2 linked regions of the Shumkonia mesophila genome follow. The main gene of each other region encodes a partner of the protein of the gene in region 2 in a complex. Links are inferred from orthologs where the notes say so. Each region holds a gene or a part of one and is shown on either strand. Other genes may lie near its edges.

Region 1 (5,395 bases), on a different replicon or contig from region 2:
CCAGGAACGCGCCGTCCGCCCCGAAGCGCGGCTTGCCGCTCAAGCGAATGACATGCAGTCCGCCGCCGCTGTCCTTTATGGAATACTGGAAGTCGCGGAAGGGGTGGCGGCCGGCCAGCACTTCCTTGTGCGCCACCAGGTCGGCGGGGTGGATGATCGGATCGCCGGCCGTGAACGGCGATTGGCCGATGATCTTCTCTTTCGGCACGCCCACCAGTTCGAGAAACCGGTCGGACACGAACGCGAAGCAATTGTCCGGGTTGGTTTCCCACATCCAGTCCGAGCTGGCCTCGGCGAAATCCCGGAAGCGATCCTCGCTGTCCCGCAGCGCCTGCTCGGCGCGCTTTCTGACCGTGATGTCGTGGGCCACGCCTTCGATGCCGGCGATGTCGCCGTCCTCGTCGAAATAGCGGCGGGCCGTGGTCAGCGCCCACAGTTCGGTGCCGTCCCGATGACGAAGCATGACTTCGTACCCGTCCAGCTTGCCGCCGTTATCGTCCAGCAGCATCATCAGGTCGGTCGGTGTGCCGGGATCGGCGAAGAAGCTGGCGAAGTGGTGGCCCAGCATCTCTTCCGGGGCGAATCCGGTCAGATCGACGACCGAGGGCGACATCATGATGATGCGTCCTTCGCGATCGGTGCGAAAGAAGGTGTCGACCATGTTGTCGAGGATGCCGCGCAGGTCCCATTCCGACCAGCGCAGGGCCTCCTCGGCCCGCTTTCTCTCGGTGATGTTGGTATGGGAGGCGCCGATGGCGGCGACGGACCCGTCGGGGCCGAGGATCGGGAACTTCACCACCATGTCCGTCTGCGGCAGGCCGTCGACGCCCACCGTTTCGTATTCGAATTCGGCGGGGCGTCCGGTCGCCAGAACGTCCTCGTCGTGATCGTTGAGGATGGCGGCGGTTTCCCGGCGGAACAGATCGCGCAGGGTCTTCCCCTCGGCCTCCGCGGCGCTCAGCCCCTGCTGGCGTTCCCATTGCTTGTTGACGAGCAGCAGCCGTCCTTCGGTGTCCTTGACGACGATGGCGGCCGGAGAGTTGTCGATGACGGCGCGAAAGCGGGCCTCGCTCTCGCGCAGCGCCCGCTCGACCTGGCGATGGTTCTGACGCGTGCGGGCCGCCTTCAGTTCGCGGACGAGAGCGGGAACCAGGCGGTCGAGACGACTTCTTTCGATACAGTCGTGAACGCCACCCGCCACCAGTTCCGCCGCAGTGGAGGCGTCGGCGGTGGCGGAAACCAGGATGAACGGAACGTCCTTGCCGGCTTCCTGATAGGTCTGGAAGACGGGGGCGCCGCCGAAAGGCGAATGGTCGTGGTCTGCGACCACGGCGTCCCATTCGCCGTCGGCGAGGGCCTTGCGGAAGGCGTTTCTGCTGGTGACGCGGTGGACGGTCGGAGCGAAGGGGCCCTTTTCCAGCGCATGAAGCAGTTCCTCCGCGTCGGCTTCCGATCCCCCCACCAGAAGAACGCTGATCGGACTGTTCATGGTGTTTGTCCCCACCGCACGATCCGCCGTCCTACTGCCTGGGATACGGTTGCGCTTTTCCTGGTCTGATTCCAGGAGATTAGTTCGACCTCGTCTCTCCCACTTCGAACAGCTTTTCGACGTTCAGCACGATGAGGAGCTGGTTCTTGAGACGATAGATGCCCTCGGAGAAGTCGCGCCACAGCGGATCGATGGTGGCCGGGTTCTTCTCGTACTTGTCGCCCGGCACTTCCATGACCTCGCCGACGGCATCGATGAGCAGGGAATAGAGGTTGCCGCCATGCTCGACGACGACGTTCATGCCCGGCTTGTCGTCGGGCCGGGGCGGCAGGGCCAGGCGCTTGCGCATGTCGATCACGGTGACGATGCGGCCCCGAAGGTTGATGGAGCCGGCGATCACCGGATCGGCCAGGGGAATGCGCGCCACGTCACGCGGGCCCAGCACGTCCTGGACGGTCAGCACCGGGATGCCGAACCACTGCCCGGCAATGGTCAACGTCACGTACTCCCGCGTTTCGCGTTCGATGGCCGTCGCCGCCGATGTCTCCGCTTTCACCGCCGTCCGCGCGTTCATTGCACACCTCCCTGGCCCCGCAGGGCGTGTTGGGCGATCGCCTGGTCGACGGTCGCCACCAGCGCGTCGCGGTTGAACTTGGCCACATATTCGTTAAAGCCGGCCGCCATACCTTCGGCCATGTCGCGTTCTCCGGCATGGGTGGAGAGCGCGATCAGCGGCAACGCCGACCACGGCCCCTGGGCGCGGAGTTCGCGGGCCAAGTCGTAGCCGCTCATCCCCGGCATCTCGATGTCGCTGATGATGGCGTCGAATTCCGCGCCTTCGTCACGCAGCTTCAATGCCGCCGCGGCGTCCTCGACCGTCACCACGTCATAGCCGGCCACCGACAGCTGCGGGCGCATGAGATTGCGGAAGAACGGGCTGTCGTCGATCAGCAGCAACCGCTGCCCCTTGCGCCCTTCTCCCGCCCGCGTCATGCCGCCGCCGGGGCGACCGAACCAATCGCTGAAGGCCCGCGTCAGATAGAACGCGGTGTCGATGACGTCGGTCGCCTTGCCGGCCACCACGGCGGTTCCCACCAAGCCGGGCTGGTCGGCCTTCAGTTCCACAGAGATGCGGTCCTCGACGATGTCGATGATGTCGTCGACGACGAGACCCATTGAACGGTCGCCCTCGGTGAACACGATGGTCGGCTGCCGGCCCTCGGTCGCCCACGTGTGGCTGGGGTTGAAGGGCACCAGCGGCATGATGTGGCCGCGGTACTGCACCATGGGCACGCCGTGCGAATGCTCGACGCTGCCGAGGTCGATCTCTTCGAGACGGGCCACCAGGGCCAAAGGCACCGCCTTCAGTTCCTCGTTGCCGGCCCGGAAGACCAGCAGCGACGTGACCTCTTCGTTGAAGGCCACGTGACGTTCGTCCAGCTCGGCCGCTTCCTCGCGGGTCACCGTCACCGCGCTGGTCGTCGCCGCGATGCCGTTGGGGTCGAGGATCATGATGACGCTGCCGTCGCCCAGGATGGTGTTGCCCGAGAACATGGAGATCTCGCGCAGGATCGGCGACACCGGCTTGACCACGATTTCCTCGGTGTCGAACACCCGGTCGACGATGACGCCGAAGCGGTAGGTGCCGACCTGGCAGACCACGATGAACTTCTCGTCGCGGGCCAGATCCGGCGCCTTGGCGCCGCCGTCCAGGCGCAGCAGATGGCTGAGCAGGACGAGCGGCAGCAACCGGTCGCGCAGGCGCAGGACCGGCGCCTCGTTGATCAGTTCGATCGAGCTTTCCGAATGAGCCGACGCGCGGACCAGTTCCAGCACGCTGATCTGCGGGATGGCGAACCGCTCGCCGCCGCACTCCACGATCAGCGCCGAGACGATGGCCAGCGTCAGCGGGATCTTGATGGTGAAGATCGATCCCGAGCCTTCCTTCGAGGAGAACTCGATGGTGCCGCCGATCTTCTCGATGTTCGAGCGCACCACGTCCATGCCGACGCCGCGGCCCGAGACGTTGGTGATCTTTTCGGCCGTCGAGAAGCCGGGGCGCATGATGAACTGATGGATCTGCTGTTCGGTCATGGCCTCGAGCTCGGCTTCCGTCGCCATGCCGTTGGCTAAGGCCTTCGCCCGGATCCGCTTGGTGTTGAGACCGCGCCCATCGTCGGAAATCTCGATGATGATGTGGCCGCCCTCGTGATAGGCGTTGAGCCGGATCAGCCCCTTCTCGGGCTTGCCCGCCTGGAGGCGGTCGGCCGGGCCTTCCAACCCGTGATCGGCCGAGTTGCGCACCATATGGGTCAGCGGGTCCTTGATCAGCTCCAGAACCTGGCGATCCAGTTCGGTGTCGGCGCCCAGCATCTGGAGTTCGATCTTCTTGCCCGATTCGACCGACAGGTCGCGCACGATGCGGGGCAGCTTCGACCAGGCGTTGCCGATCGGCTGCATGCGCGTCTTCATCACCCCCTCCTGGAGGTCGGAGGTGATCAGGCTCAGGCGCTGCAGGGGCACCTTGAATTCGCTGTCGTCCTTGCCGCGGACCATCTGCAAGAGCTGGTTGCGGGTCAGCACCAGTTCGCTGACCAGGGTCATCAGGTTTTCGAGCAGGCCGACGCTGACCCGGATCGAATGCGAGGCGACCGCCGACTCCTTGGTCCCCTCCGCTTCCTTGCGCACTCCGGTAGCCGAGCCGGAACGCTTGCCCACCGAGGCGCCGGAGCCGGAAGCCCCATCCTCGCTCTCGTCGACTTCATCGGCACCGCCGGTCGCTTCGACCGCCGGCTTGGCCGCCGGTTCGACGGCTGTTGCCGTTTTGGAGGCTTCCGCCATGCGTTCGGCTTCCATTGCCGCGCGCAACGCCTCGTCCGAGGCCGCCTTGATGCCGGCCGCCTCGGCCGCCGCCACTTCCTCCAGCAACTCCGCCGCCACCGGGAAGCCGACATCCACCGTCACCGGGACGCTGGCGGCCTCTTGCTCCTTCTCCTTTTTGGCCTTCTTCTTGGCGGGCGCCGGGGTCGGAAGCGACTCCGTCTTGCCTTCCGCCATGGCGTTCAGGAGTTGGATCAGATCACCATCCTCGCCCTCGGGTTCGGTGCCGGTCTCCTCGAGGACTCCCAACAGCTCCTTGATGCGGTCGATCGAGGACAGGATGAGCGTTACCGAACCGGGCGTCACCTCCAGCGCGCCGTCCCGGAACTTGCCCAGCACGTTTTCCGCCGAGTGGGCGACCGTTTCCAGCCTCGGCAGGCCGAGGAAGCCGCACGTACCCTTGATCGTGTGAACCAGCCGGAAAATGTCCTGCAAGATTGCCGAATTCGACGGATCCCGCTCGAACTCCACCAGTTCAACGTCCAGGACCGACAAATTCTCGGACGTCTCCGTCAGAAAATCCGTCAATAAATCGTCCATCACTGCACTCCCTATTCCTCGGACCGGATTCCGGCGAGTCAACGTGTCCACATGCAATCGGCTAGTTGCCGTCGAACCCGCCGATCCCGATAGTCTTCCCGCCGGCACGCGAACGTCGGGTGGATTGGCGAAGCCCTGTTCTATCCCATCGGTACGATAAAGGCCGCACGTTTCGAAAGAATGTCTAGGACGGAGTTTTTGGTAACGGTTTGTCGCCTAAGTGTGACAGCCTGAAACAATTTCCGTTAAAAAGAAGAAAATTCGCCCGATGGCCGTCCCCCACCCCGCCGATGGTGGGCGGAGTGGGGGGTACGGAAGGGGGTTACGCGCCCCGTACGTTGGCCAGGAACTTGTCGACTTCGGCGCGAAGCGTCTCGGATTGGCGGGACAGGTCGGCTGCCGTCGACTGGATCTGGGCGGCCGCCGCCCCGGTGTCGTTGGCCGCCTGGCTGACGCCGCTGATGTTGGAGGAGACCTCGTGGGTGC
Region 2 (6,369 bases):
GGAATGGATCATCGGCACCGGCCTTTATATCGATGACGTCCGCGAAATGATCTGGACGCGAACCGCCTTCGTCGGCGGCATCGCGCTCGCCGTCCTCGCCATCGTCGTCGCCGGGTCGATGTGGATCGCCCGCGGCATCGCCACGCCCTTGGCCGCCGTCACCCGCAGCCTGGTGCAATTGACGGAAGGGCAGTTTTCCTCGCCGGTCCGCGAACCGGAACGCCGCGACGAAATCGGCGACCTGGCCAGGGCGTTCAACTTTTTCCGCCAGAAGACACATGAGATGGAGCGGCTGCGCATCGAAAAGGAGATCGCCCAGGATCGCGAACGCCAGGCCCTGCGGGAAGGCGAGAGCCGCTATCGCCTGCTGGTCGAGCAATCGCCGGATGCGGTGCTGGTCCACCGGAACGACGAAATCATCTACGCCAACAATGTCGCGGCGTCGCTGTTTAGGGCGGAAAGGCCCGAAAAGCTTATCGGCATGGCCGTCGACGACGTCCTCGCTCCGGCGCACCAGGAAAAGGCCCGGGCCCTGCGGCGAAACGTCCTCGTCTCGGGATGGGCCATGCCGCTGACCGAGGGCGCCTACCGCAAGCTCGATGGCGAGAACTTCATCGCCGAGGCCACGGCCGCCCGCGTCCATGTCGACAACGGCTACGCGGTACACACGGTGATTCGCGACGTGACCGAACGCAAGCGCGCGGAAGAAACCTTCCGCAAGCTTTCCAAGGTCGTCGAGCAAAGCTCGTCCCTGGTCCTCATCACCGACGCCCACGGCCACATCGAATACGTCAATCCGAGATTCGAAGAGGTTTCCGGCTACGCGTTGGCCGACGTGGCCGGAAAGACCCCCGGCGTCCTCAAGTCGGGGAACACCCCGGACACCGTCTATCAGGAGCTTTGGGGCGCCATCAAGCAGGGCCGCGAATGGCGGGGCGAGTTTTGCAACCGGAAGAAGAACGGCTCGCTGTTCTGGGAATACGCCATCATCTCCCCGATCAAGGGCGAGGATGGCGGAATCACCCACTATGTGGCCGTCAAGGAAGACCTGACCGTCCGCAAGGCCTACGAAGAGCGTCTGCTGCGCCAAGCCCACTACGACGCGCTGACCGACCTGCCCAACCGCGCCCTGGCCATGGATCGCCTGTCCCAGGCCCTGGGCCGGGCCCGTCATGGCAACCGGGTGGTCGCCCTGATGTGCGTCGGCATCGACGATTTCAAACGGATCAACGGCACGTTCGGCCACGCCGCCGGTGACGACGTGCTGATCGAGGTGGCGGACCGCCTGCGGGCGGCCATCGAAGACAGCGGCACCATAGCCCGGTTGGAGGGCGACGTCTTTTCCATCATTTTCCCCGACCTCGAGGCCGGCATTCATGCCGAAATCGCCAGCCGGCGCGTCATTAACGCGCTGGCCGAGCCGTTCTTCATCGACGGTCAGGAAATCATCCTGACGGCGAGCATCGGCCAGACGCTCTTTCCCACCGACGGCATCGAGCCGCAGGTTCTCCTGCGCAACGCCCAATCGGCCCTCCAGCGGGCCAAGTCGGCCGGGCGCAATACCTGCCGCTACTTCACGCCGCGCATGAACGTGGATGCCAGGCGGCGCATTCAGATGCAGTCGCTGCTGCGCCGTGCGATCGAAAACGACGAACTGTCGGTGCTCTACCAGCCGGTCGTCGAAACCGCCACGCGCCGATGGGTGGGCGCCGAGGCGCTGATGCGCTGGAACAGTCCGCAACTGGGCCCGATCCCGCCCAGCGAATTCATCCCGTTGGCCGAGGAAAGCGACTTGATCGTCAGCCTCGGCGAGTGGATCCTGACCAAGGCCTGCCGGCAGGCCGCCCACTGGAACCGGTCCAGCGGCACCTCCCTGCACATGGCGGTCAACGTCTCGGCCCGCCAGTTGAGGGACGTGTCCTTCGCCGAGACCGTTGCCCGCACCCTGCACGAAACGACCTTGCCGCCGGACCATCTCGAGCTCGAACTCACCGAGCGGCTTCTCGTCGAGTGCGGTACCCAGAACGGGCGGATCATCGAGGTTCTCGACGGCATGGGCATCAGCCTGTCCATCGACGACTTCGGCACCGGCTATTCGGCGCTCACTTATCTCAGGCAGTTCCCCACCAAGATCCTGAAGATCGACCGCAGCTTCATCCGCAATCTGGGATCGAGCGAAAAGGACGCCGCCCTGGTCAAGGCCATGATCGCGATGGCCCATTGCCTTGGCATCAAGGTCATCGGCGAGGGCGTGGAAACGCCCGGCCAGGCGATGGTCCTCAACGGCGCCGGATGCGACTTCATCCAGGGATATCTCTACGGCAAGCCGATGTCGGCCGACGATTTCGCGGCCGGCCTTGCCGACAAGACCGCCAAGCGCGCCGTCGGCTGAACCCGGCAAACGGAACGGCCGGCTTTCGCCGGCCGCTCCAGGAACCGCATGGGGCGCCCGCGGGCGCCCGGACAGTCAGTTGAATCCGGCCAGAAGCCGGTCGATCTCGTCCTGCGAGATCCCCTCGCCGGGTTGCTGCGGCCCATGCAGCAACTCCTCGTCCGAAGACGCCGCCGCCTTGGCCGCCGGCTTTTGCGCCTCCTTGCCCTTGATCTCGCCCAATTCGCCGCCGAAGGCAACGACCAGGGCGTCGACCTTGACTTCGATCTCCTTGAGGGCCTTCACCACCTTGGTGATACGCTGGCCGGTGATGTCCTGGAAGCCGCACGCCTCGTAGATACGGGTCGTGGCATCCGCCAGGGAGTCCTGGTCCTCGCCCTCCAGCTTTTCGCTGACCCGCTCGATGGTTTCCGTGGCGTCCATGATTTCGTTGGTCGCATCCGCGGTCGCCTGGACGATGGCATCAAGCTCGTTCGTCGCCGTCGGCAGGTACTCGGCCTTCACCTCGTCGGGCCGCAGGGCCGCGATCTCGGCCTTGGCCGACTGGATATACCGGTTGAGGGCTTCCAGCTCGGCGTAGATCTTGCGGCTGACCCCCACCAGGTTCGGCGTACCGGAGGACAGCAGCGCGGCAATGACCTTGGCCACCTCCTCGACCTTCACCGTATCTCCATACCGGCGCCGCAACTCCTCGAGAAGCCGAGCGACGTCCACTCTCTTATTCGGCATGGCGGAACCTAAAACTCGCCCAGGACACTGGCCATTTTGGCCTTGAGCGTCTCGGCGTTGAAGGGTTTGACGATGTAGTTCGAAACCCCCGCCTGTTTGGCGGCGATCACGTTCTCCGGCTTGCTCTCCGCGGTCACCATGATGAAGGGGATGTGCCTCAGCTTGTCGTCGGCGCGAACTTCGCGGAGCAGCTGAATGCCCGTCATCGGTTCCATGTTCCAGTCGGAAATGACCAGTCCGAACCCACCTTCGCGCAGCTTGAGCAGCGCCTCGGTGCCATCGGTCGCTTCATGGACATTGCGAAAGTCCAATTGGCGGAGCAAATTGCGAAGAATCCTGAGCATCGTGCGATAGTCGTCCACGACGAGGACCTTCATGTTCTTGTCGACAGGCATTTGTTACTCCATTCCAGGACGGCCTCGAGACTTACCTTTCCTTCCCCCATTCTCCACGTTCCCCAAGGCCGTTGGACGGTCGACGCGGAACGTACAGTCTTGCCAAACATATTGGCAGAAGGCCCCATCCCGCAACCGGATTTGCATCGGCGCGTCGCCGACCGCGTCGTCGCCGGTTTCGGGGGAGCGGGAAGAGGCATTCATTGGATTTTGACTTCGGGCGTAAACACATAGCCGGAGCCGCGAACGGTCTTGATGAAAATCGGGTTGGCCCGATCCTCTTCGATCTTGCCGCGCAGCCGCATGACCAGCACGTCGATGCTCCTCTCGAAGGGAAACATCTCGCGGCCATAGACCAGATCCAGCAGGCGGTCCCGGCTCAGCACCTTGTCCGGATTACTGATGAAGGCGGCCAACAAATCGAACTCGGCGGACGTCAGCTTGATCTCCTCGCCGGCCGGCGCGTAAAGCTGCCGGCGTCCCATATCGAGCCGCCAGCCGGCGAACGTCGCCGTGTTCTGGCCCGCTTTCATTTCATGGTGGAGGTTGCCCGAACGCTGGCTGCGCCGCAGGACAGAGCGCACCCGCGCCAGCAGTTCGCGGGCCTCGAAGGGTTTCGGGATGTAGTCGTCGGCGCCGATTTCCAGACCGACCACGCGATCGACGATGTCGGCCCGGCCGGTCACCATGATGATGGGGACGTCCGATTCCGAACGGATCTCGCGGGCCAGTTCCAGCCCATCCTCCCCCGGGAGCATCAGATCCAGGATCACCAGATCGACGTCCTGCTTGCCAAAGATGTGGCGCATGGTGGTGCCGTCCCTGGCTCCGGACATGCGATACCCCTGGCTGCCGAGGTATTCCTCGATAAAGCTGCGAACAGTAGGATCATCCTCGACAACGAGAATATGCTCCGACATCGCTATTTTGGCCCCACCCTAATAATGCAGACACCCTGCGCCGGGATCATAGCAGATCACCCCGAGCCTGGGGAACCAAAGGAAAACGCCTGCTCGCGTTGATCGCCGAACGCGTTCGCCCCGCGCCATTCCGAACCCACGCTCCGGTCACGGGCGCCGTTCCGCCCGCTTTCGGCTTCCCCACCTTACGACCGTCGAACGCACAATACCCCGAAGTCGTGCCGAAAGGTAGCCGCACCAGAATGCGCTTCCAATGGCAAGAACCGTGCCACCCCTCCCCCGCCGGTGTCCCTCCCGCTCCCCATAGGAATGAGAATTAGTCCCGCCTCAATCCAAGGGGATATCGTAACAATTGAAACATACTCGAAAAAAAATAGAAATATTTATGAAAGAATGTCAACATTTTTGAAAACACATCTTTATTTACAACGAAACTCCGATCTGTATATTTGATCTTTGGTGCGCTGATCTTGAGAAAAGACAACACGTTGGGGCATTCTCGTCATATTCGGGCACCCCTTTCCAACCAAGAATAGCGTGTTGTCATGGCGTTTTGAAGCCGGCCTGCCCCTGCACGCGGGGGGGACCCTCTCCCGCCAGAGATCGATTGTCTTGGAGCCGTGGATTCGTATTCCTGCGCGAGACCAAAGCTTTTCAGACCGTTCCCTCGGCGATCCCTATCCCGACGTTCCGCTGTTTTGCGTGGCATCACCGTGCCTCGCCTCTATGGGAAGGTCGTCGTGCGTGGTAGTCTTTCAACCGATCCGTCGCCCCTTGGTGGTACGGCGGGAGGTTTGTCCAGAATGGAGAAGACGCCGACAACCCCCGGATGAAACGCGGCAATGGCTTTTTCCGTGAAGCCCTGGGACCGGCGTCTTGGTGCAAAGTGGAGAAGAAAATGCGAGCAGATGCCCTTGACCGGTCGAGCTTTCTGGGAGAGCAGCAACCGATTGGGAAAGGGAGCTCGCGCCTGGAGGAAGGCGGAAGCAAGGCATTCGTCAAGACCTGGATGCAAAAGGTCCTCCAGTTCCGCATTGGAGCGAAGATCGCGCTGGGTTTCGCGGCCGTTCTGGTTTTGACCGCGGGGGTCGCCTTCGTCGGTTGGAGCGGGCTGACCAATTTCGGCTCGCAGGTCAAGGCGGCCAATGACTCCAATGCCGTGGTCAGGACGCTGCTGGAAACCCGGACCGACGAAAAGAACTTTCAGATCCGCAGCGACGAGAAGTTCATCCAGGCCGTCGCCGCCAGGATCGCCCGCATCCACGACCTCGGCACCGAGCTGAGGGCCGAGGTCCAATCCGACGCCGACAAGGCGATGGTCGACCGCCTGCTGGCGGCGGTCGACGCCTATCACGCGGCGTTCACCAAGTATGCCGACCTACAGAAAGGCAAGGACAAGGCCCTCGCCGCCGTGGTCCAGGAGGCCGGCAGTTTTGAAGAACTGGCCGGAGAGATCGAGGAAGACCAGAAGATCGCCTATCAGTCCCTTCAGCAACGGGTCGACAAGCTTGAACTGACGCGCGACGACCGGCGCGTCAAGTCGGAAGACGCCAATCGCCTGCTCGCCATGGTCGGCGCCGCCCGCCGCGACGAAAAGGATTTCCTGTTGACCGGCGAAGAGGTGTACGCCCAGCAGGCCCGCCGGGGAATCACGCAGACCCTGGAGTTATGCGAAAGCCTGAAGAAGCGGTTCGACAACGCCGAGGTCCAGGCCCAGGTCGACCAAGTGATTGCCGCCGCCCGGACTTATCTCGCCGGCTTGGAAAAACTGATCGAGGTGGTGGCCTCGGTTCGCGATTCGGGGACGCTTGGCGAAGCCGCCCTTTCCGACATGGGGCGGCAGGGCCGGATCGCCCAGGCCCGCCTGACGACGCTTCAATCCAAGAACATGGTCGCCGGCGACGGCACCGCCCGTCTCGCCGCCTACCTGGGC

The links.
Region 1: the proteins of ODR01_RS24275 (region 2) and ODR01_RS20850 are in contact, whole or in part, in a solved structure (PDB 1A0O), measured with the Escherichia coli proteins. The link is inferred for Shumkonia mesophila from one-to-one orthologs.

Annotation. Positions count from the first base shown.
Region 1 is NZ_JAOTID010000015.1:142,848-148,242, forward strand. What follows is about bases 1,860-5,292. They hold ODR01_RS20850 (hybrid sensor histidine kinase/response regulator), read right to left. Parts: upstream 4,910-5,292; coding sequence 2,060-4,909; downstream 1,860-2,059. Other genes in these bases: ODR01_RS20845 (chemotaxis protein CheW), read right to left, coding at 1,860-2,063. In the rest of the region: ODR01_RS20840 (PAS domain S-box protein), read right to left, coding at 1-1,489; more of ODR01_RS20845, read right to left, coding at 1,569-1,859. UniProt on the Escherichia coli protein: Involved in the transmission of sensory signals from the chemoreceptors to the flagellar motors. CheA is autophosphorylated; it can transfer its phosphate group to either CheB or CheY.
Region 2 is NZ_JAOTID010000030.1:609-6,977, forward strand. Bases 1,824-4,631 are described here. They hold ODR01_RS24275 (chemotaxis response regulator CheY), read right to left. Parts: upstream 3,517-4,631; coding sequence 3,130-3,516; downstream 1,824-3,129. Other genes in these bases: ODR01_RS24265 (EAL domain-containing protein), read left to right, coding at 1,824-2,392; ODR01_RS24270 (protein phosphatase CheZ), read right to left, coding at 2,468-3,106; ODR01_RS24280 (response regulator), read right to left, coding at 3,717-4,436. In the rest of the region: more of ODR01_RS24265, read left to right, coding at 1-1,823; ODR01_RS24285 (methyl-accepting chemotaxis protein), read left to right, coding at 5,446-6,369. UniProt on the Escherichia coli protein: Involved in the transmission of sensory signals from the chemoreceptors to the flagellar motors.